4 regions of the Bradyrhizobium sp. AC87j1 genome follow, and region 1 is predicted to be linked to each of the others. Evidence: predicted binding sites of a transcription regulator. Region 1 holds the regulator's gene; each other region holds the start of a gene.
What was found. Region 1 encodes HrcA, which represses chaperone genes, less so after heat shock. Its sites were predicted from a motif close to GTTAGCACTCNCNNNNNGNGAGTGCTAAC; they were not measured.
Positions count from the first base shown of each region.

Region 1 (7,787 bases):
CGACGTGCAGAACTGCTTCCTGCCGGGCGGCAGCCTCGCGGTGAAAGAGGGCGAGCAGGTGGTGCCCGTCATCAACAAGATCTCGAAGGCATTTGCGAATGTGGTGATGACGCAGGACTGGCACACGCCGGGCCACATCTCGTTTGCGTCGGTGCATTCCGGCAAGAAGCCGTTCGAGACCGTCGACCTTCCCTATGGCAAGCAAGTGCTGTGGCCCGACCATTGCGTGCAGGGCACCGACGGCGCTTCGCTGTCGAAGGATCTTGCGATCCCGCATGCCGAGCTCATCATTCGCAAGGGTTTTCACAAGGACGTCGACAGCTATTCCGCCTTCCTCGAAGCCGACAGCAAGACCTCGACGGGACTTGCCGGCTATCTGAGGGGACGCAAGATCAAGCGCGTCTTCGTCGCAGGGCTCGCGACGGATTTCTGCGTTGCCTGGACCGCGCTCGACGCGCGCAAGGCGGGCTTCGAGGTCTATGTCGTGGAAGACGCCTGCCGCGGCATCGACACGCAGGGCTCGCTGGCAAAAGCCTGGGCCGATATGGCCAAGGCCGGCGTGAAGCGGATTCAGTCTGCGGATATCGCGGTGAGCGCGTAAGATTTCAACTGGTCGTTCCGGAGCGATGCGAAGCATCGAATCCGGAACCTCGAGATTCCGGGTTCGGCTCTCGCGAGCCGCCCCGGAATGACATCAAAACTCAATTCGCCGCGCCGCTCGACTCGTTGTTGTTCGCCGCGGCCGCGGGCTTCGCGCCGCCCTTGGCGACACCGACCAGGGCCGGGCGCAGCACGCGCTCGCCGATGGTGTAGCCGGCCTGCATGATCTGCACCACGGTGCCCGACGGCACCGACGGATCAGGCACTTCGTACATCGCCTGGTGGAAGTTCGGATCGAACTTCTGGCCCTGCGGATCGAGCTTCTTCACGCCGTGCTTTTCCAGCGCGTTGAGCAGCGAACGCTCGGTGAGCTCGACGCCTTCGATCAGCGAGATCAGGCCGGGATCGGCCGTGGCGCGGGCCTCGGCCGGAACGGCATCGAGCGCGCGCTGGAGATTGTCGGCGATGTCGAGCACGTCGCGGGCAAAGCCGGTGATGCCGTAGAGCCGGGCGTCGGCGACCTCCTTGGTGGTGCGCTTGCGCAGATTCTCCATCTCGGCCAGCGTCCGCAGCATGCGGTCGCGCGCCTCGGCGGCTTCCTTCTGCAACAGCTCCACCGAGCCGGGCTCGGGATCGTCGGGCATGATGTAGGGTTTTGACACCACGGGCTCGCCGGTCGCGGCAGTCGTGTCTTCGGGTTGCCGGTCTTGCTCGGTCATCGGCTCTAATCTCGAACTCGTTTCCAGGGATTGTTGGCCCGGATATCGTGCCTAAAGCGCCGAAAATCAAGCGCCCGTGATCGGCGGAAACGCCGATCAGCCTCCCAAAAGGCGGCTGACGATGCGGGCGGCGTAGTCCACGGTCGGGATCACACGGGCATAATTCAGCCGTGTCGGCCCGATCACGCCCAAAACACCAACAATATGGCCGGCGGCATCCCGATAAGGTGAGATGATGGTGGAGGACCCCGACAGCGAGAACAGCTTGTTCTCGCTGCCGATGAAGATGCGCACGCCCTCGGCAGTCTCGGCGCGTCCCAGCAGGTCGATCACGCCGCGCTTGGTCTCGAGATCGTCGAACAGCAGGCGCACCCGCTCCAGATCCTCCAGCGCATGCAAATCTTCGAGCAGATTGGCATGGCCGCGGACGATGAGCTGGCGATCCTCGTTCTCGCCGCCGGACCAGCTGGCGATGCCGGCGGAAATCACCTTCTGTGCAAGCTGATCGAGCTCGGCGCGGGCCTGTCCAAGTGCCGTCTCGAGCTCGAGCCGCGCCTCGGCCAGGGTGCGGCCGCGGATGCGCGCATTGAGGAAATTGCCGGCCTCGGTGATCGCCGAGGAGGGAACTCCGGGGGGCAGCGACAGCACGCGGTTTTCGACCTGACCGTCCTCGCCGACCAGGATCACCAGCGCCTTTTCCGGTTCCAGACGGACGAATTCGATGTGTTTCAGCCGCGCATTGGATTTCGGCGTCAGCACCACCGCGGCGGCGCGGGTCAGGCCCGACAACCGCGTCAGCGCCTGGTCCAGCGCCGCCTCGACCGATTGCGCCTGGCCGACGGTGGCAAGCTGGCTCTGGATCGACTGCCGCTCGGCCTCGTTGAGGTCGCCGACCTGCATCAGGGCATCGACGAAGAACCGCAGGCCGAGTTCCGTCGGCAGCCGGCCGGCGGAGGTGTGCGGGGCGTAGATCAGGCCGAGCTGTTCCAGATCGGCCATGACGTTGCGGACCGAGGCCGGCGACAGCGGCATGGCGATGAGACGCGAGATATTGCGCGAGCCCACGGGCTCACCGGTCGCGAGGTAACTTTCGACAATTTGACGAAAGATGTCGCGAGAACGCTCGTTGAGCTGGGCGAGGCCTGCGCGCGGCGCGATCAGATGGATCGGATCGTGATGGGCCACAGACGGTAACTCCTCTCAGATGCTCATAATTTGTCCATCCAGGAGGGTTCTGACAAGCGTCGCGTTTGCAGGGTGGAAAACCGGGGGTGAAAAAGCCTTGCCGCATACCCTCACCCCACCTACAAGCACCGCGAACAGCCCTACACCTGCGAGTTTTGGAGGATTTCCCATGCGGCCAAGCCGCCGTGCGCCCGACGAATTGCGCCCCGTGACGCTTGAGCGCGGCGTGGTCAAATATGCGGAAGGCTCCTGCCTGGTGAAATTCGGCGACACCCATGTGCTGGTCACCGCCACGCTGGAAGATCGCCTGCCGCCGTGGCTGAAGGGCCAGGGCCGCGGCTGGGTCACGGCCGAATACGGCATGCTGCCGCGCGCGACCTCCGAACGCACCCGCCGCGAGGCCTCAGCCGGCAAGCAAAGCGGCCGCACCGTCGAGATCCAGCGCCTGATCGGCCGCTCGCTTCGCACCATCGTCGATCTCGAAGCGCTCGGTGAGCGCCAGATCACGGTCGATTGCGACGTGCTCCAGGCCGACGGCGGCACGCGCACGGCCTCGATCACCGGCGCCTGGGTCGCGCTCGCCGACTGCATCAACTGGATGAAGGCGCGCAACATGATCAAGGCCAATGTGATGCGCGACAACGTCGCTGCGATCTCCTGCGGCATCTACAATGGCACGCCCGTGCTCGATCTCGACTATGCCGAGGATTCGGAAGCCCAGACCGACGCCAATTTCGTCATGACCGGCGATGGCCGCATCATCGAGGTGCAGGGCACCGCGGAACGCGAGCCGTTTACGCAGGACGAGTTCCTGAAGCTGATCGCCCTGGCGCAAAAGGGCATCGCGCGTCTCGTGGACTTGCAGAAACTGGCTGTCGCGTAGTCAATAAGCCCATGCACCGCCGAATCACCGGAAAGCTCGTCATCGCCACCCATAATCCCGGCAAGCACACCGAGATGAAGGAGCTGCTCGCGCCGTACGGCATCGAGGCGGTGTCGGCCGGAGAGCTCGGCCTCGGCGAGCCGGATGAGACCGGCAACGATTTCCGCAGCAATGCCGCGATCAAGGCGATCGCAGCCGCGAGGGCGACCAAGCTTCCCGCCTTTGCCGACGATTCCGGCATCGTGGTCGACGCACTCGACGGCGCGCCGGGCATTTTCTCCGCGCGCTGGGCTGGACCTTCCAAGGATTTCGCCGCGGCGATGGCGCAGATCGAGCGCCTGTTGCAGGAGCGCGGCGCCACCACGCCGGACAAGCGCAAAGCGCATTTCGTCTCCGCGCTCTGCGTGGCCTGGCCCGACGATCATCTCGAAGAGGTCGAGGCGCGCGTCGACGGCACGCTGGTCTGGCCGCCGCGCGGTACCGCCGGCTTCGGCTACGACCCGATGTTCCTGCCGGACGGCCACAGCCGCACCTTCGGCGAGATGGACAGCATCGAGAAGCACGGTCTGCCGCCGCTCGGCCTTGGCCTGTCGCATCGCGCCCGCGCCTTCGTGAAACTGGCGGAGATCTGCCTTGAGCCGCGCTAGAGCGTTTTCGAGCGAAGTGGATACCGGTTCGCGCCAGGAAAACGCGTCAAAACAAGAATCCGAAGCCTTCGGCGTCTACGTGCACTGGCCGTTCTGCCTGTCGAAATGCCCGTATTGCGACTTCAACAGCCATGTCCGTCACGTCGCGATCGACGAGGCGCGCTTCGCCTCGGCCTTCGCGCGCGAGATCGCGGCCACCGCCGAGCGCTCGCCCGGCCGTGAAGTCACCTCGATCTTTCTCGGCGGCGGCACGCCATCGCTGATGCAGCCCGCAACCGTCGGCGCGGTGCTCGATGCGATCGGCAAGCACTGGACCGTCGCCGGCGATGTCGAGGTGACGCTGGAGGCGAATCCGACCAGCGTCGAAGCCACGCGCTTTGCCGGCTATCGCGCCGCCGGCGTCAACCGTGTCTCGCTCGGTGTGCAGGCGCTCGACGATGCTTCGCTGAAAGCGCTGGGCCGCCTGCACAGCGCGCGCGAGGCGCTCGATGCGGTCGCCATCGCGCGCCGCTCGTTCGATCGCTATTCGTTCGATCTGATCTACGCCCGTCCCGACCAGACGCCGGCAATGTGGGCTGATGAGCTGCGTCTCGCCATTGACGAGGCGGCCGAGCATCTGTCGCTCTATCAATTGACGATCGAGGAAGGCACGCCGTTCTTCGGCCTGCACCAGGCCGGCAAATTGAAGACGCCGGACGAAGCGGTCTCGCGCGCGCTCTACGACGTCACGCAGGAGACCTGCGACAAGCTCGGCCTGCCCGCCTACGAGATTTCCAATCACGCGCGGCGCGGCGCCGAGTGCCGGCACAATCTGGTGTACTGGCGCGGCGAGGAATATGCCGGCATCGGTCCCGGCGCGCATGGCCGGCTCGACATCGACGGCGTCAGGCATGCGACCGCCACCGAGAAGCGCCCCGAGGCCTGGCTGATGCGGGTCGAGACCAACGGCCATGGTGTCGTCACCGACGATCTCCTCAACAGTGAAGAACGCGCCGACGAATTTTTGCTGATGGGGTTGCGTTTGGCTGAGGGCATCGACCCCGAGCGCTACAAAGCCCTCTCCGGCCGCCCGCTCGATCCCAAACGCATCGCGCTGCTGCGCGAGGAAGGCGCGATCACCGTGGATGCGACGGGCCGCTTGCGCGTGACGAGTAGCGGATTTCCGGTGCTGGACGCGGTGGTCGCGGATCTCGCGGCGTAACGAGATCTCGTAGGGTGGGCAAAGCGAAGCGTGCCCACGAATTATTCGCTATCGAAAGAGATCGTGGGCACGGCGCAAGTGCGCCTTTGCCCACCCTACGGCAGCGTCGTCCCGAACTACGCCCCAAAACTCTTCGGCGAGCCCGCGACCGCAACGCCGCCGCCGTTCGTCACCTTCATCACCGCAAGCCCGCGCTCGTTGGTGCCATCCGCGCGGAAGCGGAACAGGCCGTCGATGCCGGCGAAGCCCGAGGGATTGGTGAGCACGTCGGGCGAGAAGCGCGTGGTGCCTTGCGTACGCGCCAGCGCGGCGACGAGGGCGACCGCGTCATAGGCGAGCGTTGCGGTGCGAATCGGCTCGGCGCCGTATTTGGTACGGTAGCGGCCGGAGAAGGCGCGGAAGCCGGCCGGGTCGGGCGCGGCATAGAGGCCGCCTTGCAGGCTCGCATTGGCATAGACCCGCGGATTGTCCCACAGGCCGGTGCCGAGCAGCTGGATGTTGCGTAAGTTCGCGCCCGCCGCGGTCATCGCATCTGCGACCGTCACGACGGCATCGCCGTCATCGGCAATGAACAACGCATCCGCACTGCCGAGCTGCTGCGCCACGGTGCGCGCCGGCGTTGCGCGATCGGCGCCGTATTTCTCGAAGGCGACGATGCGCCCGCCACGCCGCGGCACGGCCGCCTTCACCGCGGCCTCGACGACATTGCCATAGGCGTTGTCGGGCACCAGCACGGCGACGGAGCGCTTTCCGATGCTGGCGGAATATTCGACGATTCGATTGACGTCGGACTCCGGCAGGAAGGAGAGCAGATAGACGCCGCGGCCGGCGATGCTGGAATCGGTCGAGAACGCGATCACCGAGATGCCGCGCGTGCGCGCGACTTGCGCCACCGCCGGCACCGATTGCGCGAACAGCGGTCCAAGAATGATCTCGGCGCCTTCGTCGACGGCCTGCTGCGCGGCCGCCTGCGCGCCCTGCGGGCTGCCATTGTCGTCCTTGATCAACAGCTGGATGTTCGGGTTCTGGAACTCGGCCAGCGCCATCTCGGCGGCGTTGCGCATGGATTGCGCGGCAAGGCCGGCATTGCCGGCGGCCGAGAGCGGCAGGATCACGGCGACCTTCACGCCGCCGGTGCCGGCGGTCGTCGCCTGTTGCGGAGGACCTGCGGGCTGAGCCGGCGGCGTCGAGCTCGAGAACGGGTTGGAGAACTGGCTCAGGCTCTGCTGCACGCCGGCGCAGGCCGACAGCAGGGGCGTGCCGAGCAACAGGCCGAGCGCGCTCCGGCGGGTCGCCCCCGACATCAGGGACCCCGGAACGGGAGATTTTGGATAACGCGGGCCCACCATGCAGCTTCTCTTTTGACCCGCCGGCGCCGGCCAGTCACGACATTCTTTCCACGACACAAGCCGCGGATTCAGGCATATTGTCGACAAATAGTTAACCGAAACAAAAGGATAATAGCCGCTTAACGCGGCCGCCTTGCTGTCCCGGCAGCTGTTTGCCCTCGCTCATTCAGCATCAAGGCGGCGTTTCGGTCGCGAATATGGCGTGAGAGCCCTCACGCCCTCTCGACGTGATCCTGGATCGATCACATTCCCGTCCGTTCCCCGCCCCTCACCTCGGCACGATCTTTTTCGGCGAACCGGTTCCCAGCCCTGCGGATCGTGCCTAAGTTGATTTCATTATGCGCGCAAAGCCGGCCCCGATAAATACGCCTGAAGCTCAAGACGCCGCCTCGCGCGGTTTCTCCATCGATGCCCATCGAGTTGCGGCGCCGAAGGCGGCACCGGGCCTCCATCTGGTCGCAACCCCCATCGGCAATCTCGGCGACATCACGCTGCGGGCGCTCCAGACCCTCGCCGGCGTCGACGTCATCGCCTGCGAGGACACCCGCATCACCCGGCGCCTGACCGAGCGCTACGCCATCGCGGCGCAGCTCAAGCAATATCACGAACACAATGCGGAGGCCGCGCGCCCGAAAATCCTGGAGGCGCTGGGGCAGGGCGGCTCGATTGCGCTGGTCTCGGATGCCGGCACTCCGCTGATTTCCGATCCCGGCTTCAAGCTGGTGCGCGAGGTCTGCGCCGCCGGCCATGCGGTGTATGCCCTGCCCGGCCCGTCCTCGGTGCTGGCGGCGCTGTCGGTGGCGGCACTGCCGACCGACCGCTTCTTCTTTGAAGGCTTTTTGCCGGCGAAGTCAGCCGCGCGAAAGGCGCGCTTGACCGAGCTCGCGCGCATCGATGCGACGCTGGTGATGTTCGAGTCCGGTAACCGCGTGCAGGACACGCTTGCCGAGCTCGCCGAGATCATGGGGGCGCGCGAGGCCGCGATCTGCCGCGAGCTGACCAAGCTGCACGAGGAGATTTCGCGCGCACCGTTGAGCCAGCTGGCGCGCGAGGCCGATACGCTGGAGACGCGCGGCGAGTTCGTGCTGGTGATCGCTCCGCCAGCGGCCGACGCCGAAATGCTGACATCGGATGCGCTGGATGATCTGTTGCGCGAGCAGCTTGCCGCGCACAGCGTCAAGGATGCCGTGGCGCATGCGGTCG
Region 1 covers NZ_PTFE01000009.1:1,503-9,289, forward strand. Annotated here, with positions in the region: gene pncA (bifunctional nicotinamidase/pyrazinamidase) at 1-601, shown strand, start outside; gene grpE (nucleotide exchange factor GrpE) at 702-1,319, opposite strand; gene hrcA (heat-inducible transcriptional repressor HrcA) at 1,416-2,504, opposite strand; gene rph (ribonuclease PH) at 2,674-3,387, shown strand; gene rdgB (RdgB/HAM1 family non-canonical purine NTP pyrophosphatase) at 3,399-4,034, shown strand; gene hemW (radical SAM family heme chaperone HemW) at 4,051-5,235, shown strand; gene CV770_RS07655 (penicillin-binding protein activator) at 5,352-6,584, opposite strand; gene rsmI (16S rRNA (cytidine(1402)-2'-O)-methyltransferase) at 6,923-7,787, shown strand, end outside.

Region 2 (7,787 bases), on a different contig from region 1:
GCCCCTGCTATCGATGGGCCCCGCGTGGCTGAGGCGGCCCCGCTTGTCAACAGTGCGACGCACCCCGCATCTTGCGGCATTGCCTTTGCAGCGCCGGCACGGCCATAATCATTGGGGGTTTGGGGACATCATGCTGCGCTTGCAATCGGCACTCGGCATTTTCGCATTGCTGTTGATCGCCTTCGCATTGGCGGAGAATCGGCGCGCCGTGTCGCTGCGGCAGGCGGCGATCGGCCTCGTCGCCACCTTCGTCACCGCGATCGTGCTCCTGAAGCTGCCGGTCGTCGCGCACGCCTTCGGCGCCATCAATGACGCGGTCGGTGCGATCTCGGCTGCCTCGCGCGCCGGCTCCGCCTTCGTGTTCGGCTATGTCGGCGGCGGCGCCCTGCCCTTCGACGTCAAGGTGCCTGGCGCCGATTTCATCCTGGCGTTCCAGGCGCTGCCGATCATGCTGGTCATGAGTGTGCTGACGACGCTGCTATTCTACTGGCGCGTGCTGCCGCCGATCGTGCGCGGCATGGCCTGGCTGCTGGAGCGGTCGCTGGGCGTCGGCGGCGCGGTGGGCCTCTCGACCGCCGCCAATATCTTTCTCGGCATGGTCGAGGCGCCGCTGTTCGTGCGGCCGTATCTGAAGCAGATGACCCGCAGCGAATTGTTCCTGGTGATGACCGGCGGCATGGCGGGCATCGCCGGCACGGTGCTGGTGCTCTATGCGACGCTCCTTGCTCCTCTCATTCCCGACGCGGCTGCGCACTTCGTCATCGCCTCCGTGCTGGGCGCGCCGGCCGCGATCCTCGTCAGCCTGATCATGGTGCCTGAAACCTCCAACACGCGTACCGGCGGCACGCTCGAAGATCCGGAGATGGAAGTCTCCAGCACGATGGATGCGATCGTGAAAGGCACCAGCGCGGGGATCGAGCTGCTGATCAACATCGTCGCCATGCTGCTTGTGCTGGTGGCGTTGGTCTATCTCGTCAACGCCATGCTCGGCCTGCTGCCGAATGTTGGCGGCGCCGCGATCTCGTTACAGCGCCTGCTCGGTCTCGTGATGGCGCCGGTGTGCTGGCTGATGGGATTGCCATGGGACCAGGCGATCACCGCCGGCAGCCTGATGGGCACCAAGACCGTGCTCAACGAATTGATCGCCTATGTCGACTTCTCGAAGCTGCCGGGCAATGCGCTCGACCCGCGCTCGCGACTGATCATGCTGTACGCAATGTGCGGCTTCGCCAACTTCGCCAGCCTCGGCATCATGATCGGCGGCTTGGGCGTGATGGCGCCGGAGCGACGCGAGGAGATCAACGCGCTCGGGCTGAAATCGATCGTATCGGGGACGCTGACGACCTGCTTGATGGGCGCGGTCGTGGGGGTCATCACGTGACCCGTGGCGATGCCGTAGCCCGGTCAACTGCACAATTTCGACTTCTGCAAGATGCGACGCACCTCGGCCAGCTTGGCACGGCAGGGCTCGACCGCCATGGCCTTCGCCTCGCTGGTTCGTCCCTGCGCCCACAGTAACACCGCCATCAAGCCCTGCGCGCCGGAGCGCACCGGCCCACCCGCCACATCTGAAGCGGCGAGCGACAAGGCGGTTCGCGCCTCCGTCTCGGCGGCACTGAGGTTCGCTTGTTCCAGGAAGAAGACCGCACGGAACACGTGGGCCCGCGCATCTTTTGGGTAGCGGGTGACGAGATCGAACGACCGGCTGACCATCTCGTCAGCCTTCGCCGGCACTTCCGACGCGCGGATATAATGCACGGCATCGGCCATGTAGGACGAATAATGGACAGCGGCGAAGCCGGCGCAGATCAGAGATCCGAGGGATGCTGCAAGCAACGTCATGCTGGCGCTCCGCGGCAGGCTGTCATAGGACCAGAAGGCGAGCCACGGCGTGATCGCAAGCGCGGCGCCGGCCACCGCACCGCCTGCATGGGCATAATAGTTGACATTGCCCGAGGCGCCGAAGGCCAGCGGCAGCAATGCGGGCACGCCGAAGAAGAGCGACGTCTTCAATCGCGATATGGTTTGATCGGCGTCCGCTTCGGGATCGAAGCTCGCGACGAACAGCGCGGCAATGAGCCCGGTAATGGCGCCGGACGCGCCGACGCCCACCGTGCCGGGGCCATTGCCCAGCAGAGAGCCGACCTCACCCGCCACTGCACTGGCGACGAAGATCAGCGCAAACCAGCCACGGCCGATCAGAGACTCCAGCCTGACGCCAACGATGAACAACCCAACGCAGTTGCTGATGAGGTGCCACCCGCTGCCGTGCAGCAGCGGCGCAAGGCCAATCCTCCACCACTCTCCTCGTCCGACAACGAGATCGTAACCGGAGGCGCCCTGAGCGATCAGCGAGCGGACATCGAGGTCACCGTCCCGCGCAACGTCGATGGCCAGACCGCGTTGCAGGGCGAAGATCAGGAGCAGACCGAAAATCAGGCCAATGGTGAGAAAAGGGATATCGGCCAGAAGCTTGTTGTCGCCAAAAAGTGTCCCCTCACTAGGCAAGGGCCGAGCGGGATCACGCACGATCTCCCGAATAGTCGGCGCGGCGACGGGTTGAAACGACGCTCTTGAGGGCGGCGCCACAACGCCGCGTCGGCCAAAAGTGTTGGTCGCCATGAAAGCACTCCCGCGTTTTCACAGCTTTGAGTTGACGGGGGAGGTATTTCGACTGGTTAGCGCCCGCCCTGCAGGGCAGCTGAAACCATCCGACTGGTAAGTGCCCGGTTTCGCAGATCGGGTGCTTTTTAGCGATCGTGACGGGAACGCTGACGACGTGTTTGATGGGCGGCGGTGGGGCTGGAGTAGCGACGGTCCTGTAGCCCGGATGGAGCACAGCGCAATCCGGGAAGGTCTGCGTCGTCGCAGGCGGCCCCGGATTACGCTTCGCTCCATCCGGGCTACGAACCGTCATAGCAACGACGAAGGAGAGAGATCTGCCTACGCCTTCAACTCCACCGTCTTGAATTCCGCCGGCAGGATCACCTCCAGCAGTTCGACGTCGTCCGAATAATCCAGGATCATGTGCTTGATCTTCGGCGGCTGGGTCCAGGCGCTGCCTTCCTTCATCAAGGTCTCGCCTTGCCCGTCCATATAGGTCTTCACCCAGCCCTTGAGCACGTAGACCATCTGGAAGTCGACGTCGTGAAAATGCAGCTTTGACACCTCGGCCGGATCGCAAGGACCTTGCAGCCGGATCACGTGCGCTTGCGCGAGGCCGCGGCTTGCGTCGGCGATGCCGAGGTCGCGGTATTTCGCGTAAGCGCGCAGGCCATCGGCCTTGAAGTCTTCCTCGCGGTGATGGCTGATCGCGATGCGCTGCCTGGGACGTGCGGGCTTCTTCGGTACGGCAGTGCGAGCCTTTGCCTTCACCGCCTTGCGGGCCGAGGATCGCGCCGGCGCCTTGGCGCCGCTCCGCTTCTTCACCGCGGTCTTCGTTGCGGGTCTTGATGCCTTTTGCTTGGCCATTCTCTGCCTCCCTGATCTGAGCCGCGCCCGGACGGGTACAACCCGAAGGACAGATTATCCAGTCCTGGATGAGGCGGCAATTGCCGAGCGCAAGGCTGGCGGCTCGATGAGCCGATCGGTCGTAGCTTGTCCCAGGCTGTCGTGGCGAGCGGCCGTCGTCTCGTATTCGTTCTCTCGCTGAATTAATCTCGAAGAGAGATTCTGGGGGAATGAATTCATGGGCAACAGCGTAGGTCAGCGTGCATTTCAAAATGCCCGGCTGCAGAAACGGCAAAAGGCCGAAGTGCTGCCGTTGCTCGGGCACGCGCTCCAGCTACACAAGATGGGGCTTCTCGCCGAGGCCCAGGCTGCCTATCGGCAACTCCTGCAGCTCGCGCCCAACCAGTTCATGGCGCTGCACATGCTCGGCGCTTTGGAGTCTGATGCCAAAAACTTTCAGCAAGCCGAAATCCTGCTGAGCCGGGCGGTCGCCGTGGATCCGCAATCTGCCGATGCTCATATGAGGCTGGGCGTCGCGCTCAACGGGCTGCGGCGTCACGACGAGGCCTGCGCGAGCTATCGAAAGGCCCTCGCCTTGCGGCCCAACCACGCCGCAACCCTCTCCAATCTCGGTAACGCGAGCGTGGCCCTCGATCTTCACGAGGAGGCGCTCCATAGCTACGACAAGGCGATCGCACTCAACGCAAATCTTGCCGAAGCCCACAACGGCCGGGGGTGGGCGCTGTGCCGTCAGCGCAATTATGACGAGGCCATCGCAAGCTTGAACCACGCGCTGTCGATCAAGCCTGACTATGCCGCGGCGCTGGCGAACCGTGCCACGGCTTTACGGGAACTTCAGCGATTTGACGAAGCGCTGGCAGACGGCAATCAGGCAATTGCGCTGGCACCCGACGACGCGAATGGGTGGCTCGCGCGGGCCAGTGTCCTGCTCCAGATCCAGCAAATTGCCCACGCATCCCACGACTGCGAGCAGGCGCTCGCGATCGATCCCGATTCCATTCAAGCTCACCTGGTGCTGGGCCTTTGCCTCGCCGGACTTGGCCGGGTCGACGAAGCCCTCGCCAGTTTCGACAGAGCCCTCGACATCCAGCCTGACCTGCAGAGCGCGATCTCCAACAAGATATTCACGCTCGATTTTGCGGGGGACGCCACCGTCGAACGGCATCAGCAGGCGCGTCAGGTGTGGTGGGAGCGTGTCGGCGCGAAAATCGCTTCAGGAGCGGCGAGGCCGCATGACAACAGCCGCGATCCGGATCGCCGTCTGGTGCTCGGCTATGTCTCGTCGGATTTCAACGCGCATTCGGCCGCGTTGATTTTCAAGCCGGTCCTCCAACACCATGACCGGGCACAGTTCGAGGTCGTGTGCTACGCCTGCTCGTCGAAAGTGGATGCGACGACCGGCGAATTCCAGGGGATCGCCGATCGCTGGCGCGACGCCTCGCAATGGACCGAAGATCGCCTCGCCGCCGAGATCCGCGCCGACGGCGTCGATATCCTGATCGACCTGTCCGGCCATACCCGAGGCAACCGCCTCGGCGTGTTTGCGCGCAAGCCGGCACCCGTCCAGGTGCATGGCTGGGGCCACGGCACCGGCACCGGGCTGCCGACGATCGATTATCTGTTCTCGGACCCGGTCGCGATTCCCCTAGAAGTTCGGCATCTCTTTGCCGAGACCGTTGTCGACCTGCCGTGCTTCGTGACGCTGGCGTCGCTGCCGACCGAGATTCCGCGGGCACCAACGCCGGCGATCTCGAACGGGTTCGTCACGTTCGGCGTCTTCAACCGCGTCAGCAAGATTTCGGACGAGGCTGCGCAAGTCTGGTCCAGGATTCTCGAGCGGGTGCCGGGTTCGCGACTGCTGGTCAAGGACGTCGCGCTGGACGACCAGCTGGTCCGCGAGAACTTGCTGGCCCGGTTCGAGGCTTGCGGATTGCCGGCCGAACGCGTCGATATGCTCGGTGCCACCTCGCGAAGCGAACATCTGGCATCGTTCAATCGCGTCGATATCTGCCTCGACCCGTTCCCGCAGAATGGCGGTGTCAGCACTTGGGAAGCCTTGCAGATGGGCGTGCCGGTGGTGGCGAAGCTCGGCAACAGCCTGCCCAGCCGTGCTGCCGGCTCCATCCTCACGGCGCTTGGCCTGCCGGACTGGGTCACGGACAGTCATGAGGCGTATATCGAAATCGCGACGAGCCGAGGTTCTGAGATCAGCGAGCTCGACAGGTTGCGCCGCGAACTGCCCGACAAGATCCGGTCCGCAGCCGCCAGCAACCCCGTCTCATACGGGCGAGCGGTCGACGAGGCCTATCGCGCGATGTGGAGACGCTATTGCAGCGACGGCGCCTGATCGCCCCTCAGGCGATCCCGGGAATAGTGCGTTCGTCCGACGAGCTGCAACGGAGAGCGTGCCTACCTTCCGCGCGCGATCATGGAGAGATGGTGGGCACGGCGCTTAAGCGCCTTTGCCCACCGTACGAAACCGGTGTTCGTCTCAATGCAGCCGGAACACGCCATCCACGGCGCGCAGTTCGGCCGGCTTGATCAGCTTGGAGTGCGCGACGGTAACCGAATGGAGGGGACCGTCGAGCTTTTCCTGCCAGAAGGCCAGGAAATCCTTCAGCGCCGGGAATTTCGGAAACATGTCGTAGTTCTGCCAGACGTAGGTCTGGAGCAGCGAGGGATGATCCGGCATCCGGTAGAGGATTTGCGCCGTCGTCAGCCCGTAACCTAAAAGCTGTTTCCGAAAGTCCTCGGAAACGCCCCCACTCCGCACGCCCATGCCAACCTCCTTTGCAGGAGCGCATTCAAGGGGCGGCCTGGTCGGTGTGCGCCTTACGAGCCACCCGGTACTGATGCGCTCACATGAGAGAAATGTGACGCAAACTGACAACCCATCTCAAGCCCAAAAGTTTAACAAGCTGTTGAAATTCAATGCGTTAGCAGCAGAGGCGGCACCGTGCTAATACGGGCCCGGCCTCGGTTAACGATGGAAAAGAGATTCTGGCAGTCCGCGCTTCCGGGTGCTGATTTTTCTGCTAGAAGCCCTTGCTCCCGCAAAATTCCTGTCCTATTTCAGCTTCGCTCGTGCTAGCACTCGCGGGCATCGACTGCTAACATCCCTTGAAACATCAATCTGAGCAAATGCTTAGGAGGACTGCATGAAATTCCGTCCGCTTCACGACCGCGTCGTGGTCAAGCGCATCGACGCAGAAGAGAAGACCGCTGGCGGCATCATCATTCCCGACACGGCCAAGGAAAAGCCCTCGCAGGGCGAAGTCGTCGCCGTCGGCCCCGGTGGCCGCGACGAAGCCGGCAAGCTGATCCCGATCGACCTGAAGGTCGGCGACCGCGTGCTGTTCGGCAAGTGGTCCGGCACCGAAGTCAAGATCGACAGCGTCGATCTGCTGATCATGAAGGAAAGCGACATCATGGGCGTTCTCGACGTCCCCGCTTCCAAGAAGAAGGCGGCCTAAGAGCCTCTTTCCCTCCAGTCAAACATTATCCAAGGAAAATTCCAGATGGCAGCCAAAGAAGTCAAATTCTCGGTTGAAGCGCGCGACAAGATGCTGCGCGGCGTCGACGTTCTCGCCAACGCGGTGAAGGTCACGCTCGGCCCGAAGGGTCGCAACGTCGTGCTCGACAAGTCGTTCGGCGCTCCCCGCATCACCAAGGACGGCGTCACCGTCGCCAAGGAGATCGAGCTCGAGGACAAGTTCGAGAACATGGGCGCGCAGATGGTGCGCGAAGTCGCCTCCAAGTCCGCTGACGCGGCCGGCGACGGCACCACCACCGCCACCGTGCTGGCCCAGGCGATCGTGAAGGAAGGCGCCAAGTCGGTTGCCGCCGGCATGAACCCGATGGACCTGAAGCGCGGTATCGACCTCGCGGTCGAAGCCGTGGTTGCGGACCTCCAGAAGAACTCCAAGAAGGTCACCTCGAACGACGAGATCGCCCAGGTCGGCACCATCTCGGCGAACGGCGACCAGGAGATCGGCAAGTTCCTCTCCGACGCCATGAAGAAGGTCGGCAACGAGGGTGTCATCACCGTCGAGGAAGCCAAGTCGCTCGAGACCGAGCTCGACGTCGTCGAGGGCATGCAGTTCGACCGCGGCTACATCTCGCCCTACTTCGTCACCAACGCCGACAAGATGCGCGTTGAGATGGACGACGCCTACATCCTCATCAACGAGAAGAAGCTCTCCTCGCTGAACGAGCTGCTGCCGCTGCTCGAGGCCGTGGTGCAGACCGGCAAGCCGCTGGTGATCGTCGCCGAGGACGTCGAAGGCGAAGCCCTCGCGACCCTGGTCGTGAACCGC
Region 2 covers NZ_PTFE01000036.1:273-8,059, reverse strand. Annotated here, with positions in the region: gene CV770_RS19610 (NupC/NupG family nucleoside CNT transporter) at 131-1,381, shown strand; gene CV770_RS19605 (rhomboid family intramembrane serine protease) at 1,405-2,622, opposite strand; gene CV770_RS19600 (cupin domain-containing protein) at 2,944-3,471, opposite strand; gene CV770_RS19595 (O-linked N-acetylglucosamine transferase, SPINDLY family protein) at 3,689-5,818, shown strand; gene CV770_RS19590 (usg protein) at 5,963-6,250, opposite strand; gene CV770_RS19585 (co-chaperone GroES) at 6,630-6,944, shown strand; partial or broken gene groL (chaperonin GroEL) at 6,990-7,787, shown strand, end outside.
Region 2: CV770_RS19585 (co-chaperone GroES) is a predicted target of HrcA. The motif match lies at 6,558-6,586, and genes of this name have one in related genera.

Region 3 (7,787 bases), on a different contig from region 1:
TCACAAGATCTCTGCGATCCCAAGCGTCGAGCTCGCTCAACGGGTATAAGACGGCTTTCCCGATTTTGATGTATGCGGGCCCTGTTCGCAGTGACAGAGCGTAGCAAAAATACTTGCGTCTCTCGGCCGCAGGTACACGACGTAGCAAAAGCCGCGGGTACTGTCCTGAGACTGAGAGCGGATGGCCGATGACTTCCTGAATGCCGGTGGAAGGCCTTTGAGGGGAAAGCCTTCCCCTGCGCCCGAGCCTCGACTTGGTCGGCTCGGACGTTGACCGACTAACGGTGACATCGTCGCCACCTGCTATCAATCGAAAGACCGTCAGCTCAAAGCAGTTGTGAGCGACGATCATGAAGGCGTCCTTTGTCATTCGAAACAACAGCACCGCTGATGTTAAGGACGTCGTCGTAACGTGTAAACATTCCGGCATACGAAGTCGTGCCTCACAGCTCCTATCACGCGGTGATCGATCTAAACATGGGCTTCATTCACAGTGCAGCTACTCAGTCGGCATGCACGGTGCAAGGCTATTCGCCGACCTAGGAGCGGGCTGGTGGTCGCGCGCGATTATATAGATCTTCCGCCGTGCCGCCCGCACAGTCTGCTCATCTCCGGCGTCCTGCGTCCGCCGCTGCTTGTCGAGCAATCTCGCCAACTCACGCGCAGGTTGGGCGTTGGCCAGCTTCTTACTTACTCGAAGCTGGGCTCGACGCCCGTCGCGGGGGCTAGGAGTATATTCGCATTGGTAAGCGGACCGTAGCCACTACGTTTTGGGCGAGCGCTGGCGGCTCGCCGGTTTGATTGGGCGTGCGACAGGTATACCAGCGACCAGCTAACCCCAGCCCAGCACGTCTCCGGTTAACCACTGAGACTGATGGCACGCGACCGTCCTGAGCGCCTATTTTTCTGCCAGAGTCCCTTGCTCCTCAGAAATCCTATCCTATCTCAGCTCGGCCCGAGACTAGCACTCACGGGCATCGATTGCTAAGATTCCAAAATCTCTAACTCGTGCAAATGCTTAGGAGGGCTGCATGAAATTCCGTCCGCTTCACGACCGCGTCGTGGTCAAGCGCATCGACGCAGAAGAGAAGACCGCTGGCGGCATCATCATTCCGGATAGTGCCAAGGAAAAGCCCTCGCAGGGCGAAGTCATCGCCGTTGGCCCCGGTGGCCGCGACGAGAGCGGCAAACTGACCCCGATCGACGTCCAGGTCGGCGACCGTGTCCTGTTCGGCAAGTGGTCGGGCACCGAGGTCAAGATCGACAACGTCGACCTGCTGATCATGAAGGAAAGCGACATCATGGGCGTGCTCGAAGCTCCCGCTTCGAAGAAGAAGGCCGCCTAACCAACCGCTCGCACCGCTCACCCCTGAGGAGCGCCTGCCGGGCGCCTCGCCAAGGGTGAGATGAGACCAAGACAACTCAGGGAAACCAATATGTCAGCCAAAGAAGTGAAATTCGGCGTCGACGCCCGCGACCGCATGCTGCGCGGCGTCGATATCCTCGCAAACGCCGTGAAGGTCACGCTCGGCCCGAAGGGCCGCAACGTGGTGCTCGAGAAGTCGTTCGGCGCGCCGCGCATCACCAAGGACGGCGTCACCGTCGCCAAGGAGATCGAGCTCGACGACAAGTTCGAGAACATGGGCGCGCAGATGGTGCGCGAAGTCGCCTCCAAGTCCGCTGACGCGGCCGGCGACGGCACCACCACCGCGACCGTGCTCGCCGCTGCCATCGTGCGCGAAGGCGCCAAGTCGGTCGCCGCCGGCATGAACCCGATGGACCTGAAGCGCGGTATCGACCTCGCGGTCGAAGCCGTCGTTGCGGATCTCCAGAAGAACTCCAAGAAGGTCACCTCGAACGAGGAGATCGCCCAAGTCGGCACCATTTCCGCCAACGGCGATGCCGAGATCGGCAAGTTCCTCTCCGACGCCATGAAGAAGGTCGGCAACGAGGGCGTGATCACGGTCGAGGAAGCCAAGTCGCTCGAGACCGAACTCGACGTCGTCGAGGGCATGCAGTTCGACCGCGGCTACATCTCGCCCTACTTCGTCACCAACGCCGACAAGATGCGCGTTGAGATGGACGACGCCTACATCCTGATCAACGAGAAAAAGCTCTCCTCATTGAACGAGCTGCTCCCGCTGCTCGAGGCCGTGGTGCAGAGTGGCAAGCCGCTGGTCATCGTCGCCGAGGACGTCGAAGGCGAAGCCCTCGCGACCCTGGTCGTGAACCGCCTGCGCGGCGGCCTGAAGGTCGCGGCCGTCAAGGCTCCGGGCTTCGGCGATCGCCGCAAGGCCATGCTGCAGGACATCGCGATCCTGACCGGCGGCCAGGCGATCTCGGAAGATCTCGGCATCAAGCTCGAGAACGTCACGCTCAACATGCTCGGTCGCGCCAAGAAGGTGATGATCGACAAGGAGAACACCACGATCGTCAACGGCGCCGGCAAGAAGGCCGACATCGAGGCGCGCGTGGCCCAGATCAAGGCGCAGATCGAGGAGACCACCTCGGACTACGACCGTGAGAAGCTCCAGGAGCGTCTTGCCAAGCTCGCTGGCGGCGTCGCGGTGATCCGCGTCGGCGGCGCGACCGAGGTCGAGGTGAAGGAGCGCAAGGATCGCGTTGATGACGCGATGCATGCGACCCGCGCGGCTGTGGAAGAAGGCATCGTCCCGGGCGGCGGCGTCGCCCTGCTCCGTGCCTCCGAGCAGCTCAAGGGCCTGCGCACCAAGAACGACGACCAGAAGACCGGCGTCGAGATCGTGCGCAAGGCGCTGTCGGCTCCCGCTCGCCAGATCGCGATCAACGCCGGTGAAGACGGCTCGGTGATCGTCGGCAAGATCCTGGAGAACAAGACCTACAATTACGGCTTCGACTCCCAGACCGGCGAATATGCCGACCTCGTCAAGAAGGGCATCATCGACCCGACCAAGGTGGTCCGTACCGCGATCCAGAACGCTGCCTCGGTGGCTGCGCTCCTGATCACCACGGAAGCCATGGTCGCCGAGCTGCCCAAGAAGGGCGGCGCCGGTCCCGCGATGCCCCCGGGCGGCGGCATGGGCGGCATGGACTTCTGATCCAGCCGTTCAGGCAAACGACGAAATGCGAAACCCCGGCAGCGATGCCGGGGTTTTTGTTTGGGGGGGCAAACACTCTCCGCTTGTCATTCCGGGGCGCGCCCTCTTGGGCGCGAGCCCGGAATGACGGGCACGCCTCACTCCACCTTGCCCAACCGCTCCATGCGCGGCTCGCCATCTTCGTCGAACGACCAGAAGATGCGCGTCACCTTGCCGACGAGATTGTCCATCGGCACGAAACCGAACGCCGACATCATGCGGCTGTCGGTGGAATTGTCGCGGTTGTCGCCGAGCACGAAGAAATGGCCCGGCGGCACCGTGTAGACGTTGGTGTTGTCCAGGAAACCGTTGTCGACGCAGTCGTTGGTGACATAGGACGCGCCGCTCGGCAGCGTCTCACGCCAACGCTTGACCCTGACGCCGCCATCCCCACCGCAGGCGTTGTCGGCGAGCCCGTCCTCGAGCGCGACGCGCGTCACCGGCCGGTCGTTGAGGATGAGCTGGCCCTGCCGCATCTGGATGCGGTCGCCGGGCAGCCCGACCACGCGTTTGACGTAGTCGACCGAGCTGTCCTTTGCCGTCCGGAACACGACGATGTCGCCGTATTCCGGGTCGGCAGCAAAGACGCGGCCCGAGATCCAGGACGACGCGAACGGCAATGAATACTGGCCGTAGCCATAGGCATATTTCGCGGCGAAGACGTAGTCACCGACCATCAGCGTCGGCGCCATCGAATTAGAGGGGATGCTGAACGGCTGATAGAGGACGAAGCGAAACAGGATCAGCGGGGACCACAGCACCGGGACCAGCAGGATCAGGATGACGATCGCCTTCCATTCCCGCGATTGCGCTCGCGACGGCCGGATGGAGTCCTGAAGAATCGTCATGCCCCTGCCCTGATCAAACCCGTGGTCATCGCGAGATTACGCAACCTTCGCGCGCGCGCAATCCCGGCTCCGTGATTTTGGTCGCACAGGCGCGGTTCCGCGTTCATTGCAAGCGACGACGACGGATATGTGAAGGGCCGCCCGTGGGCGGCCCTTCGTTTCATGCGCTCTCGGGCGCCTTCAGGCGCACGAGCCGGGTCAGGAGAGCATCGAGGCCCTCGCCGTTGCCGGCGTGGAGATCGATGCGGCCGACCTTCTCGACCAGCCGCTCCAGCGACTCCAGCTCCTTGAGCCGCAGCAGCAGGGGGTTCTCCTCCATCAGGCGGGCGGTGTTCAGAAGCGAACGCGTTGCCGCGGTCTCTTCCTGCCGGCGGATCAGGTTCGCCTTCGCGACCCGCTCCGCCTCCACCACCTTGTTCACCAGCTCCCGGATTTCGCCGGGCAGGATCACGTCCTTGACGCCGAGCTCGGTGACCTCGACACCGGACTCCGCGACGCGTGCGCGCACATAGTCGCGCAGCTCCGCATCCAGCGCCGCCTTCGCAGACAGCACCTCGTCCAGCGTCCGGCCCGCAACCGCCTCCCGGATCGCGAACTGCACCAGGCGGTACAGCCACGCATCCACGTCGGGCACGGTCGCAACCGTCCGCTCGGGATCGACCACCTTACGGAACGCCGTCAGCGTCACCCGCAGCGCGATGCGATCCTTGGTCAGCATCTCCTGCGCGGTGATCTCGACCGCCTGGGGCCGCAGGTCGAGGCGCTTCACCTCGATCTTGCGGCCGACGGTCCAGAAGGCGTGCCGACCGGGCATGAGCCGCTCGACGAGCCGGCCCTCGACATAGAGCAGGCCCGCCTCGTGGTTCTCGACCACCGTCTCCGACGTCACGGCCGAGCGGTTACGCTCGATCATGGCCAGATGCCGCGCGCCGACCCTGACATCGCGGGACACATCGATGCGCTCGACATCGACGCTCGTTGCGACCTTCCAGTAGACGCGCACCTGCCAGGGCGTCATCAGATGCACGGGCCGGCCGTCGGAGCTGACGATGGCGATCTCGTCCGCCTTGGTCTCGACCGCCTCGAACAGTTCGGCGGCCAGATCAGGCCGTGCGGCCTTCAGCACCGCGTAGCGATCCGCAGAGAATTCAGTGCGAACCACATCGAGCACCTCGGCCCTCAGCTCGTGCAGGGGATCGAACAGACGATGCCTGCCGGGCGCGAGCACGCGCACGAGCTGCCCGTTGCGCGTGAGCAGCGCACGCTCGCCATCCTTGACCGTCACGTTCAGCATCAGCAAATGCCAGCTCTTGTTCGAAGTCATGGCACGCCTCCATCATGTTGCCTCCGGCCGAACGCGGCCGGATAGCGGGTTGCATTTGCAAAGGACGTGAGGACGCGGACGACGCTTCCTGAGAGATCGACGGACCGAGGCTTGAGCTCGCATGACGACGGGCGCACGCGCGCGATCGCGCGACGGGTGTCGCGCGGCCGAGCGGAGCCACCCGGCATCAACGCAAGCGGTATCTACCCGCGGCGCAAAGCCGGTCTCACAGTGTCTAGGTTCGGACGGAAAGCCTTGCGGCAAAACGGCCGGACTGCGACTGAAGCGCGCGTCCGGTCCTCGTCAGAGGTGTCAGTTTTTCAGGCTGACCCGTAGCGCTGGAGCGGGATTCGAACCCGCGACCCGATGATTAACGTCACCTGCTCTACCCAACTGAGCTATCCTTTGGTTGGTACAAGAAATCGGAATCGAACCGATGCCTCCGGATTTTACTCCGACGCTCTCCATGAGCTACATCCTGCGTCTTCATTCGGCGGAACACGAGACCGGAGACCGGATCGCGCCAGCCGGGATCTCAGAGAGCCCGGACACATGGCCTAGCGAAGGAGCGGGCTAATAGACGAAGCACGTTCGGGTTGCAAGGGGGAGCTCGAAATTTTTTCGACACGGCTTGCGCAGTGTGACGCGATGATCACAGCGTCATGTGACGTCAAGCGCGCGACGTTTCCTGGAAACACGCCCTCACCCAGTCGATCGTCACGCGTGTCGCGGGATCGCGCTTGAGATGGTTCTGCACCAAGAGCCAGACGTCGCGTCGCCTCGGCAGCAGCGTCGCGCGCAGGCTGCGGTCGGCGAACAGGCCTTCGCAGCTGTGCTCGGGCAGCACGCCGACGGCCTGATGCGACTGGATCATGGTCCTGATGATGCGGACGTTGTCGGTGATGCAGCGAACGTTCGTCAGCCGCTTCGCGCGCAAGACCTGCTGTTCGGGAATGGTGTCGAGCTCATCGGGATAGACGCACGCGACCGGCTCGCCGCCGGTGCGGTCGACGGGCTCGAAGAAATACAGCCTGACATCGCCGAGCTTGGAGATGGTGAAGTCACCCTTCTCCGGCTTGCGCAGACGAATGGCGAGGTCGGCCTGCCAGCGCGAGAATTTGACGTTACCGCTGGACGTCAGGAATTGCAGGGTCAGGCCGGGATGATCACGCAGGAAGCTGCTCGCGTGCGACGCCAACAACTCTTCGGCAACCGCATTGGTCGAGGCGATGCGCAGGCGGCCGACCGGGCCGGGCTGGCTCTCCTTGATGCGGTCGATCGCCGCGACATGGGCGGCCATGACGCCGACATGCTCGAGCACCGCCTCGCAATGGCGCGTCGGACGGCGCTGGCCGTCCACGGCATCGAACAGCAGCACGCCGAGATCGCGCTGAATGCGTGCGAGCCGGCGGCCGACGGTGGTCTCGTCGATGCGCAGCCGCGCGCTGGCGCCGGCATAGGTGCCCTCGTCCCTCACCGCGGCAATGATGCGCAGATCGTCCCAGTTCATCCGGGCGAGCCTAGCAGGCGATGCCGTGTCCTGCAAATCTGCAGCCGTAAGCTGCAATAGTCCTGCACAATGGCAGGCCCATGCTGCGCTAATGTGACGCCATCCGATCTCCCTGGAAGGCCTGACCAGCATGACCGCTCCCAAGACCCTGCTCGAACTCGCCGGCGCCGATCTCGATCCGCCGAAGCTCAACGAGGCCTGCCTCGTGCTGATCGACATCCAGAACGAATATTGCGCCGGCCCGTTGGCCCTTCCCGATGCACAGCCGGCGATCGCCGCGGCGGCGCGCCTGCTGGCGCGGGCACGGGAGAGCGGCGCTGCGATCATCCATGTCGCGCACAAGGGCCGCGCCGGCGGCCTGTTCGACCGCGAGGCGGCGCGCGGCGCGATCGTTGATCACCTGACGCCGCAAGCAGGCGAGCCCGTGATCGAGAAAGCGCTGCCGAACTCGTTCGCCGGCACCGATCTGCAAGCCCGGCTTGCCGCGGCCGGATGCAAGAACATCGTGCTGGCCGGCTTCATGACCCACATGTGCATCTCCTCGACCGCCCGCGCCGCGCTCGACCTCGGCCTGCGGACGACGATCGCGGCCGATGCCTGCGCCACCCGTGACCTGCCGGATGGCCGCGGCGGCACACTGGATGCCCGGACGATTCACGCGGTCGCGCTGGCCGAGCTCTCGGACCGCTTCGCGATCATCGCGCGCAGCGATGCGCTGATTTGACGGAGCATCCGATGCTGCAACTCTATTTCTTTCCGATGGCCTGCTCGCTCTCGAGTCGCATCGCGCTGATGGAGGGCGGTATCGAGGCGCAGTACCACCTCGCCCATATCTGGACCAAGCAGGTCGTGGACGACGGCAGCGATTTCCTCGGCGTGTCGCCGAAGGGCGCGGTGCCGGTCCTGGTGCTGGAGAACGGCGAACGGCTGACCGAGAGCGCGGCGGTGCTGCAATACATCGCAGACGTGAAGCCCGAGCGCGGCCTTGC
Region 3 covers NZ_PTFE01000120.1:11,472-19,258, reverse strand. Annotated here, with positions in the region: partial or broken gene CV770_RS43605 (DNA-binding protein) at 1-94, opposite strand, end outside; gene CV770_RS36005 (co-chaperone GroES) at 1,032-1,346, shown strand; gene groL (chaperonin GroEL) at 1,437-3,077, shown strand; gene lepB (signal peptidase I) at 3,215-3,964, opposite strand; gene CV770_RS35990 (slipin family protein) at 4,125-5,288, opposite strand; tRNA gene CV770_RS35985 (tRNA-OTHER) at 5,625-5,691, opposite strand; tRNA gene CV770_RS35980 (tRNA-Leu) at 5,699-5,770, opposite strand; gene CV770_RS35975 (LysR family transcriptional regulator) at 5,959-6,798, opposite strand; gene CV770_RS35970 (cysteine hydrolase family protein) at 6,929-7,522, shown strand; gene CV770_RS35965 (glutathione binding-like protein) at 7,534-7,787, shown strand, end outside.
Region 3: CV770_RS36005 (co-chaperone GroES) is a predicted target of HrcA. The motif match lies at 961-989, and genes of this name have one in related genera.

Region 4 (7,787 bases), on a different contig from region 1:
CCCTCGACGAGATAGAGGAACTTGTTCGGGGTATCGACCACGATGGTGCCGGGACTTTCCTTGCCGCTATAGTCAACAGATTGCTTCTCGAACCTTGGATCGAACTGACGCTGCCGCGGGTCGGCCGTCTCCTGCTGAACCGCGCCTTGCTGATATCCACCCTGCATCTGCGGCTCGCCCATCGGCGGCAGGCGGCGCTGGTCGTAATAGCCGGGCTGCTGTTGATAGACCGGCCGCTCGGGCGCGTAGGCCGGACCGCGGCCGGGACCGTCGCCGAACAGGAACTCGATGAAGCCGCCGCCCATGTTCGCGTTGGAGGCGACGCGCACCGGCGCCGGCGGCACCTGCGGCTGGTAGAGCACCGCGGGCGGATCGTTCGGCACCGAATTGTCGAAGGCGCTGGCACTGTTTGCGCCGGCAATGAAGGTGCAAGCGCTGCCGAGCAGCGCGACAGACATTTTCTTGAACATCGACGTACTCTGTACTGTTTCGTCTAGATCACATGCGCCGTGGAGAGCTGATGGCTGGTCCGCGCCCCCGACGTGGTCAATAAAAGGCAAAAGCCGTTTTGTTTGGTAAACAGAAGCGGCGTTTGGATTCACCACGTCGTCAGCAGCGGGGCAATTTGGCGATCAGCGTTTATTTTCGATGAACGCCGCGCGCGCATGGTTAATCGCTTCTTTGCGCGCCGTCGCGCGCAGCCGCACAACAGTTCCTGCCGTGAACTTCGTGTTAAATCGCTTCTGCCTACAAAGACGCGTGAGTGAGGTGGGGGGAGTATCCTGATGGCTGTTCACCGCAAACGTTTTCGCGTCGAGGATATCGCTGGTGGCGAGATGCCGATTTTGGACGTAACTGAAGAGGCAATCCCGATGCATAGCGAGATCATGGCCGAGCTACGTGCGATCCGTGCGCAGATGGCGAAGGGCGCCGCGCCCTTGCCCTTGTCCGGCAGCGCAGCCATGGCGGCGATCGACGCCTCCACCGCTCACGAACTTTCCGAGGCTCGTACCATGCTCGATACCTATCGAGCCCAGATCGAGCAGTGCGAGAAGCTGAAGGTCGAGCTCGACCTCATCCATGACGCCATCGACCGCACCAAGCGCGAAATCGCGACGCTGCACGGCAAGAGCTTTGACGGCGGCGAAATGGCCAAGGTCAATGGCGAGCTCGGCGCGGTGGTCGGCGGCACCGAGCAGGCGACCCAGCAGATCCTCGAGGCCGCGGAATCGATCGACCAGGCCGCCAGCGCGATGTCCAAGGTGGACTCGATCGACCAGCAGAAGCGGCTCGCCGACGACATCCAGGAACGCGTCATCTCGATCTTCGAAGCCTGCAACTTCCAGGACCTGACCGGCCAGCGCATCAGCAAGGTGATGGGCACGATGAAGTTCATCGAGCAGCACATCAATGCGATGATGGAGATCTGGGGCGGCGTCGACGCGATCAAGTCGCACGTCGTGCCGCCGGTCGACAATCGCAGCGAGGACGACAAGCTTCTCAACGGCCCCAAGCTCGCCGGCGACGTCGGCCACGCCTCGCAGGACGACATCGACGCGCTGTTCGACTGAGCGCGCGACATAGGAATAACAAAACGCCGGCCTGGGGGCCGGCGTTTTTGTTTTGTGCCATCAAGCGAGACTGCCCCTTCTCCCCTTGTGGGAGAAGGTGGCGCGAAGCGCCGGATGAGGGGTTGCCTCAGCGAATTCGAATGGGAGTTGGACTCGGGGAGAGATACCCCTCACCCGTCTCGCCGCTACGCGGCGAGCCTCCCTCTCCCACAAGAGGAGAGGGTTATAGGGCGGGCGTGGCGTTAGACCATCACGCCCGCGGCGCGCAGCGGACGTAGACCATGTTGCCGTAGCGGGTGGCGGCATCCTTGTCGATGAAGCGGGTGATCAGGACGCGGCCGTCGAAGGAGATGATTTCGCGGTCCTGCTCGCCGGGGGTCGGACCCGCCGGCCCGATGTAGTTCTTGCCGCTCGGCGAGCCCTTCAGCCGCAGCTCCTGGGGCGTTGCCTGGTCGGCCAGATGCATGATCACGCCGCCGGAGGAGCCGGCGGTGATCACGTAGGGATTTTTGCACTGGGCCCGGGCGGCCGCCTCGGTGCGGGCGCGGTCGGCCGGGTTCTGGAACGAGGCGAGGCCCCAGCGGCCGACGATCTCGTCGCCGCGAATGGTCGCAGGCATTTCGGGCGCGACGCCCGGCTCGGCTTCGGGCGGCGGCGAGGACGACGAGAAGGACGGCAGGCTCATGCCGCCGCCGCAAGCGCCCAGCAGCAGCGCCAGACATGAGGCGGCGGCCAGATTGGCAACCGTGCGCGCGTGAGCTGAACTGATCATGGCATTCCCCCGAACAAGACCATGGCCGCACCCCTCCTGCAGCCAAGCGCAAAACCGCTGCCGGAGCAATGACGTCCTTTAATACGTCGGCGCCCCGAACAAGTTTCCAGTGCCACCATCCTATATCCGCCTCACCAATCGCTTAACCACCTTTGCTTGACAGGATCGCGGCCAAGCCATATTTCCGGGCCCACTATTAGCACTCGGAAAGCCCGATTGCTAAGCACGCCGTTCGATCCTCGGGATAGGGGATGGACGGAAGCGCCGCCCCACCCACTTCCACTACTTCCGAAGCGAGCCTCCAAAGGGAAACGTCATGGCTAAATCCAAATTTCGTCCGCTGCATGACCGTGTCGTGGTCAAACGTATCGACGCCGAGGAAAAGACCAAGGGCGGCATCATCATTCCGGACAGCGCCAAGGAAAAGCCGTCCCAGGGCGAGGTCGTCGCCGTTGGCCCCGGCGGCCGTGACGAGACCGGCAAGCTGACCCCGATCGACCTCAAGGTCGGCGACCGCGTGCTGTTCGGCAAATGGTCGGGCACCGAGGTCAAGATCGACAACGAAGAGCTCCTGATCATGAAGGAGTCGGACATCATGGGCGTACTGGCCTAAGGCCATCCGCCTGAACAGCCGCTGAATGTCTCATCGTCATGCCCGGGCAGAAGCGCGAAGCGCGTCTTCGCGCTAGGCGACCCGGGCATCCATCGTTTTTCGCAGGATGATGGATTGCCGGGTCAGGCCCGGCAATGACGGAGAGAGAAGCGCCGCAGACACATCACCAAACACGAGGGATTGCTAAAATGGCTGCCAAAGACGTCAAATTTTCCGGAGACGCGCGCGATCGCATGCTGCGCGGCGTCGACGTTCTCGCCAACGCCGTCAAGGTGACGCTCGGCCCGAAGGGCCGCAACGTCGTCATCGAGAAGAGCTTCGGCGCCCCCCGCATCACCAAGGACGGCGTCACCGTCGCCAAGGAGATCGAGCTCGAGGACAAGTTCGAGAACATGGGCGCCCAGATGGTGCGTGAGGTCGCCTCCAAGACCAACGACCTCGCCGGCGACGGCACCACCACCGCCACCGTGCTGGCCCAGGCCATCGTGCGCGAAGGCGCCAAGGCGGTTGCCGCCGGCATGAACCCGATGGACCTCAAGCGCGGCATCGACAGCGCGGTTGCGGCGGTCATCAAGGACATCGAGAAGCGCGCCAAGCCGGTCGCCGCCTCCTCCGAGGTCGCCCAGGTCGGCACCATCTCCGCCAACGGCGATGCCGCCATCGGCAAGATGATCGCCCAGGCGATGCAGAAGGTCGGCAACGAAGGCGTCATCACCGTCGAAGAGAACAAGTCGCTCGACACCGAAGTCGACATCGTCGAGGGCATGAAGTTCGACCGCGGCTATCTCAGCCCCTACTTCGTCACCAACCCCGAGAAGATGACCGCCGAGCTCGAGGATGCCTACATCCTCCTGCACGAGAAGAAGCTTTCGGGCCTGCAGGCCATGCTTCCGGTGCTGGAAGCCGTGGTGCAGTCGGGCAAGCCGCTCGTCATCATCGCCGAGGACGTCGAGGGCGAGGCGCTGGCCACCCTGGTCGTCAACCGCCTCCGCGGCGGCCTCAAGGTCGCCGCCGTCAAGGCGCCGGGCTTCGGCGATCGCCGCAAGGCCATGCTCGAGGACCTCGCCATCCTCACCGGCGGCCAGCTCATTTCCGAAGACCTCGGCATGAAGCTCGAGAACGTCACGGTGAAGATGCTGGGCCGCGCCGGCAAGGTCGTGATCGACAAGGAGAACACCACGATCGTCAAGGGCGCCGGCAAGAAGCCGGACATCGAGGCCCGTGTCGGCCAGATCAAGGCGCAGATCGAGGAGACCACCTCGGACTACGACCGTGAGAAGCTCCAGGAGCGTCTCGCCAAGCTGGCCGGCGGCGTCGCGGTGATCCGCGTCGGCGGCGCCACCGAGATCGAGGTCAAGGAGAAGAAGGACCGCGTCGAGGACGCCCTCAACGCCACCCGCGCCGCGGTGCAGGAAGGCATCGTCCCCGGCGGCGGCGTCGCGCTGCTCCGCGCCAAGAAGGCGGTGGGCCGTCTCACCAACGCCAATGCCGACGTCCAGGCCGGCATCAACATCGTGCTGAAGGCGCTGGAGGCTCCGATCCGCCAGATCTCCGAGAACGCGGGCGTGGAAGGCTCGATCGTGGTCGGCAAGATCCTTGAGAACAAGTCCGAGACCTTCGGCTTCGACGCCCAGAACGAGGACTATGTCGACATGGTCGAGAAGGGCATCATCGATCCCGCCAAGGTGGTGCGCACCGCGCTCCAGGACGCCTCCTCCGTGGCCGGCCTGCTGGTCACCACCGAGGCCATGGTCGCCGAAACGCCGAAGAAGGAAGCCTCGCCCGCGATGCCCGGCGGCGGCGGCATGGGCGGCTTCTGAGCCTCCGTTCCGTTACAATGTTGCGAAGGCCGCCTCCGGGCGGCCTTCTTTTTTGCCGACCCTGCCCCTCCGCTTTCCGATTCAACCGACGGCCAAAACCCACTACGGTGACGCGCCGATTCGAATAGTTTGGGCATGATCCTCTCGGAAAACCGCTTCACACTTCTCCGGATCATGCCCGTTGCGCGAGGATTTCATCGATGCGTGCGCTTCTGGTTTGTTCGACAGCCCTTTTGGCAGCTCTGCTTGCAGCTTCGCCGCATCCCGCGTCCGCCCAGATGAAGCTGTCGCCGAGGGCCACGACGCCCGGTGGTCCGGAGACACGCTATTTCACCTCGATCGACGGGCTGATGGACGGCAATGCCGACGTGATCCTGAAGGAGACGCGCCAGGGCAAGACGGTGACGGCGGCCGTGCTCGACGTCTGCTATCCCGTCGCAAAGAATTCCGACCGCAAGGACCGCTTCGTCGTCAATCTCCAGGTCGCGGGCCAGACCCTGACCGGCACCACGCAGAGCATCAGCGAGAAGGCGCCGGTCAGCGTCAAGCTGCTGCGCAAGCAGGCCGGGGACACCTTCGAATTCCGCGGCCAGATCAGCATTGGTCAGGTGGTGACCGAGGTGACCTCGCCCGACAATTCCGATCTCAGCGAGAAGGAATTTCAGGACAACCAGACCTCCGACGACGGCATCACGCCGCAGCCGAAGGATTTCACCGATGTCTCGCCGGAGGCAATCGCGGTCAAGGTCAAGCTCGATAATGCAACCGACTTCCTGAAGAGCCTGAAGGGCCAGGCGGTCGAGGTGACGCTGGCTAGTCTCACGGTCGGCTGCGATGCGCTACGCGCAGGCGAGCAGACCATCAACATGTCGGTCGATCCCGAGCGCGCCGGCGCGCTGCTGGCGAAATTCAAGGCGACGCCGGGCGTCACCTCCGCGGGCTGGACCGCGGGCATGACCGAGATGGACCGCACCATCCGCTTCGCCGCGGCCGACTGGCGCGAGGGCGACAAGATCAGCAAGGACAAGCTCGCGGCCGCCGTTTCGAACGTTTTGAGCCGGACGCTCGCGGCAAAGCCGGTCTCGCAGAGCTTCAACCCCGCCACAGGCAAGCTCAAGCTGGTCTTCAAGCGGCCGAACCCGGATTTCCCCGCGCTCGATCTCACGGACACGATCGAGGTCGCAGGGCTCGTCTCGCCCGACAAGCCGGGCACGACCGACAAGCTCATGCTGTGGATCGGCAGCCCCGCGACCACGACCGCCGACGAGAGCAGCGGCGCCAAGCTCAATCTCTCCGACGACACGTCGGTCGACGAGGAAGGCGAGCAGCCCGACGACAACGGTTCGGTCGAGGCGCTCGCCAAGGAGCTCAGGGGCCAGCGCTGGGACGCCGACAAATCGGTTTGGAAGTGACGCAGTCATTCCGGGGCGGTGCGAAGCACCGAACCCGGAATCTCGAGATTCCGGGCTCGCGCTTCGCGCGCCCCGGAATGACCAAACGGTCAATTCCCCGTCGTCCGAAAACGCAGTGGATTCGGGCCGATCAGCGTCAGCACGTCGCCCTGACGCTTCCAGGTTTCGACACTGCTCAGTGCTGCGACCAGATCGTCGTCGGCCTGCGCCCTTGCCGGCGGGCAGGAGCGGTCCTGGATCTGACCAGGGACAAAAATCACGGTGTTGCCGGCGACTGAGAACTGGCCCTTGCCGCCCTTGCACCAGAGCTCGAGCACGACCTCGCCATGGTCGCCGATCTCGATGTTCGGAATTCGCTTCGAGCCTGCTTGCGGCAACGCCTCCAGCGTCATCTCGGTGCCGAACGGAAAACCATCCTCGGCACGCGCGACAATGGACATCGCGAGCATTGCAACCGCAGCACACACCAATCGCTTGAGCGAAACCATGAGACCTCTCGTCCGACCTGATTTGCCGCACCTTCTATAAGACGGCGGCGCCATTGAGAAGGTTCGCGCCACCTGGAGCGCGATGAGATTTGATTGGACGCAAAAATCCCCGCGGGGCGGAACCTCGCGGGGATTTGCGTTCGAGCCGGAGTTGGCCTGCTACTTCAGAACCATTGCCGTGAACGGCCAGACATAGGCCTGCAACGTCACGAGCACGCCGACGAGACAGGCCAGCACGATCGAGTGCCAGAACACGAAGCGCAGGATCGTGCCCTCGTGCCCGTACCAGTTGGTGGCGGTGGAGGCGACCACGATCGACTGCGCGTCGATCATCTTGCCCATCACGCCGCCGGACGAGTTCGCCGCGGCCATCAGGACCGGCGACAGGCCGAGCTGCTCGGAGGTGATCTTCTGCAAGTTGCCGAACAGCACGTTGGACGCCGTGTCCGATCCCGTCAGCGCCACGCCCAGCCAGCCGAGCAGCGTGCCGAAGAAGGGATAGAGCACGCCGGTTGCGGCGAAGGCGAGGCCGAGCGTCGCGTCGACGCCGGAGAGCCGCGTCAAGGTGCCGATCGCCAGCATCGCCGAGATCGTGATCAGCGAGATCGCACAGAGCCGGATGGTACGGCCGTACTCGGTCACGAGCTTGCCGGGACCGACGCCCATCAGGACACCGGAGATGATCGCCGCGATCAGCATGCCCGTGCCGGTGAAGGACAGGTAGGTGAAGCCGAACACGGCGCTCTCTTTCGTCGGCCCTGGCGCCACCGGCGGCATCTTGTTGATCATCTGGTGCAGCTCGGGCACGGGATAGTTCCAGACGAAGATCGAATTCGCCCAGGCCTTGAACGCCCCGTTGCCCCAGATCAGCATCACGACGCAAACGATGATCCAGGGCAGCAGCGCGCCGAACAGTTCGCTCTGGGTCAGCGGCGTCTTGTCGAGCGGTTTGGCCGCCGCCATGGTGGCTGCCGATTCATCGCGGCCGCGCAGCGCCGGCGACAGCCAGAGCTGCCTGGGCTGCCAGACCTTCAGGAACAGGATCAGCGCGCCCATCGAGATCAGCGACGCACCGATGTCGACGATCCAGGGATTGATGAAGTTCGAGATC
Region 4 covers NZ_PTFE01000030.1:71,520-79,306, reverse strand. Annotated here, with positions in the region: gene CV770_RS17720 (L,D-transpeptidase) at 1-470, opposite strand, end outside; gene CV770_RS17715 (protein phosphatase CheZ) at 786-1,571, shown strand; gene CV770_RS17710 (hypothetical protein) at 1,822-2,343, opposite strand; gene CV770_RS17705 (co-chaperone GroES) at 2,660-2,956, shown strand; gene groL (chaperonin GroEL) at 3,145-4,776, shown strand; gene CV770_RS17695 (hypothetical protein) at 4,977-6,188, shown strand; gene CV770_RS17690 (META domain-containing protein) at 6,278-6,676, opposite strand; gene CV770_RS17685 (L-lactate permease) at 6,836-7,787, opposite strand, start outside.
Region 4: CV770_RS17705 (co-chaperone GroES) is a predicted target of HrcA. The motif match lies at 2,539-2,567, and genes of this name have one in related genera.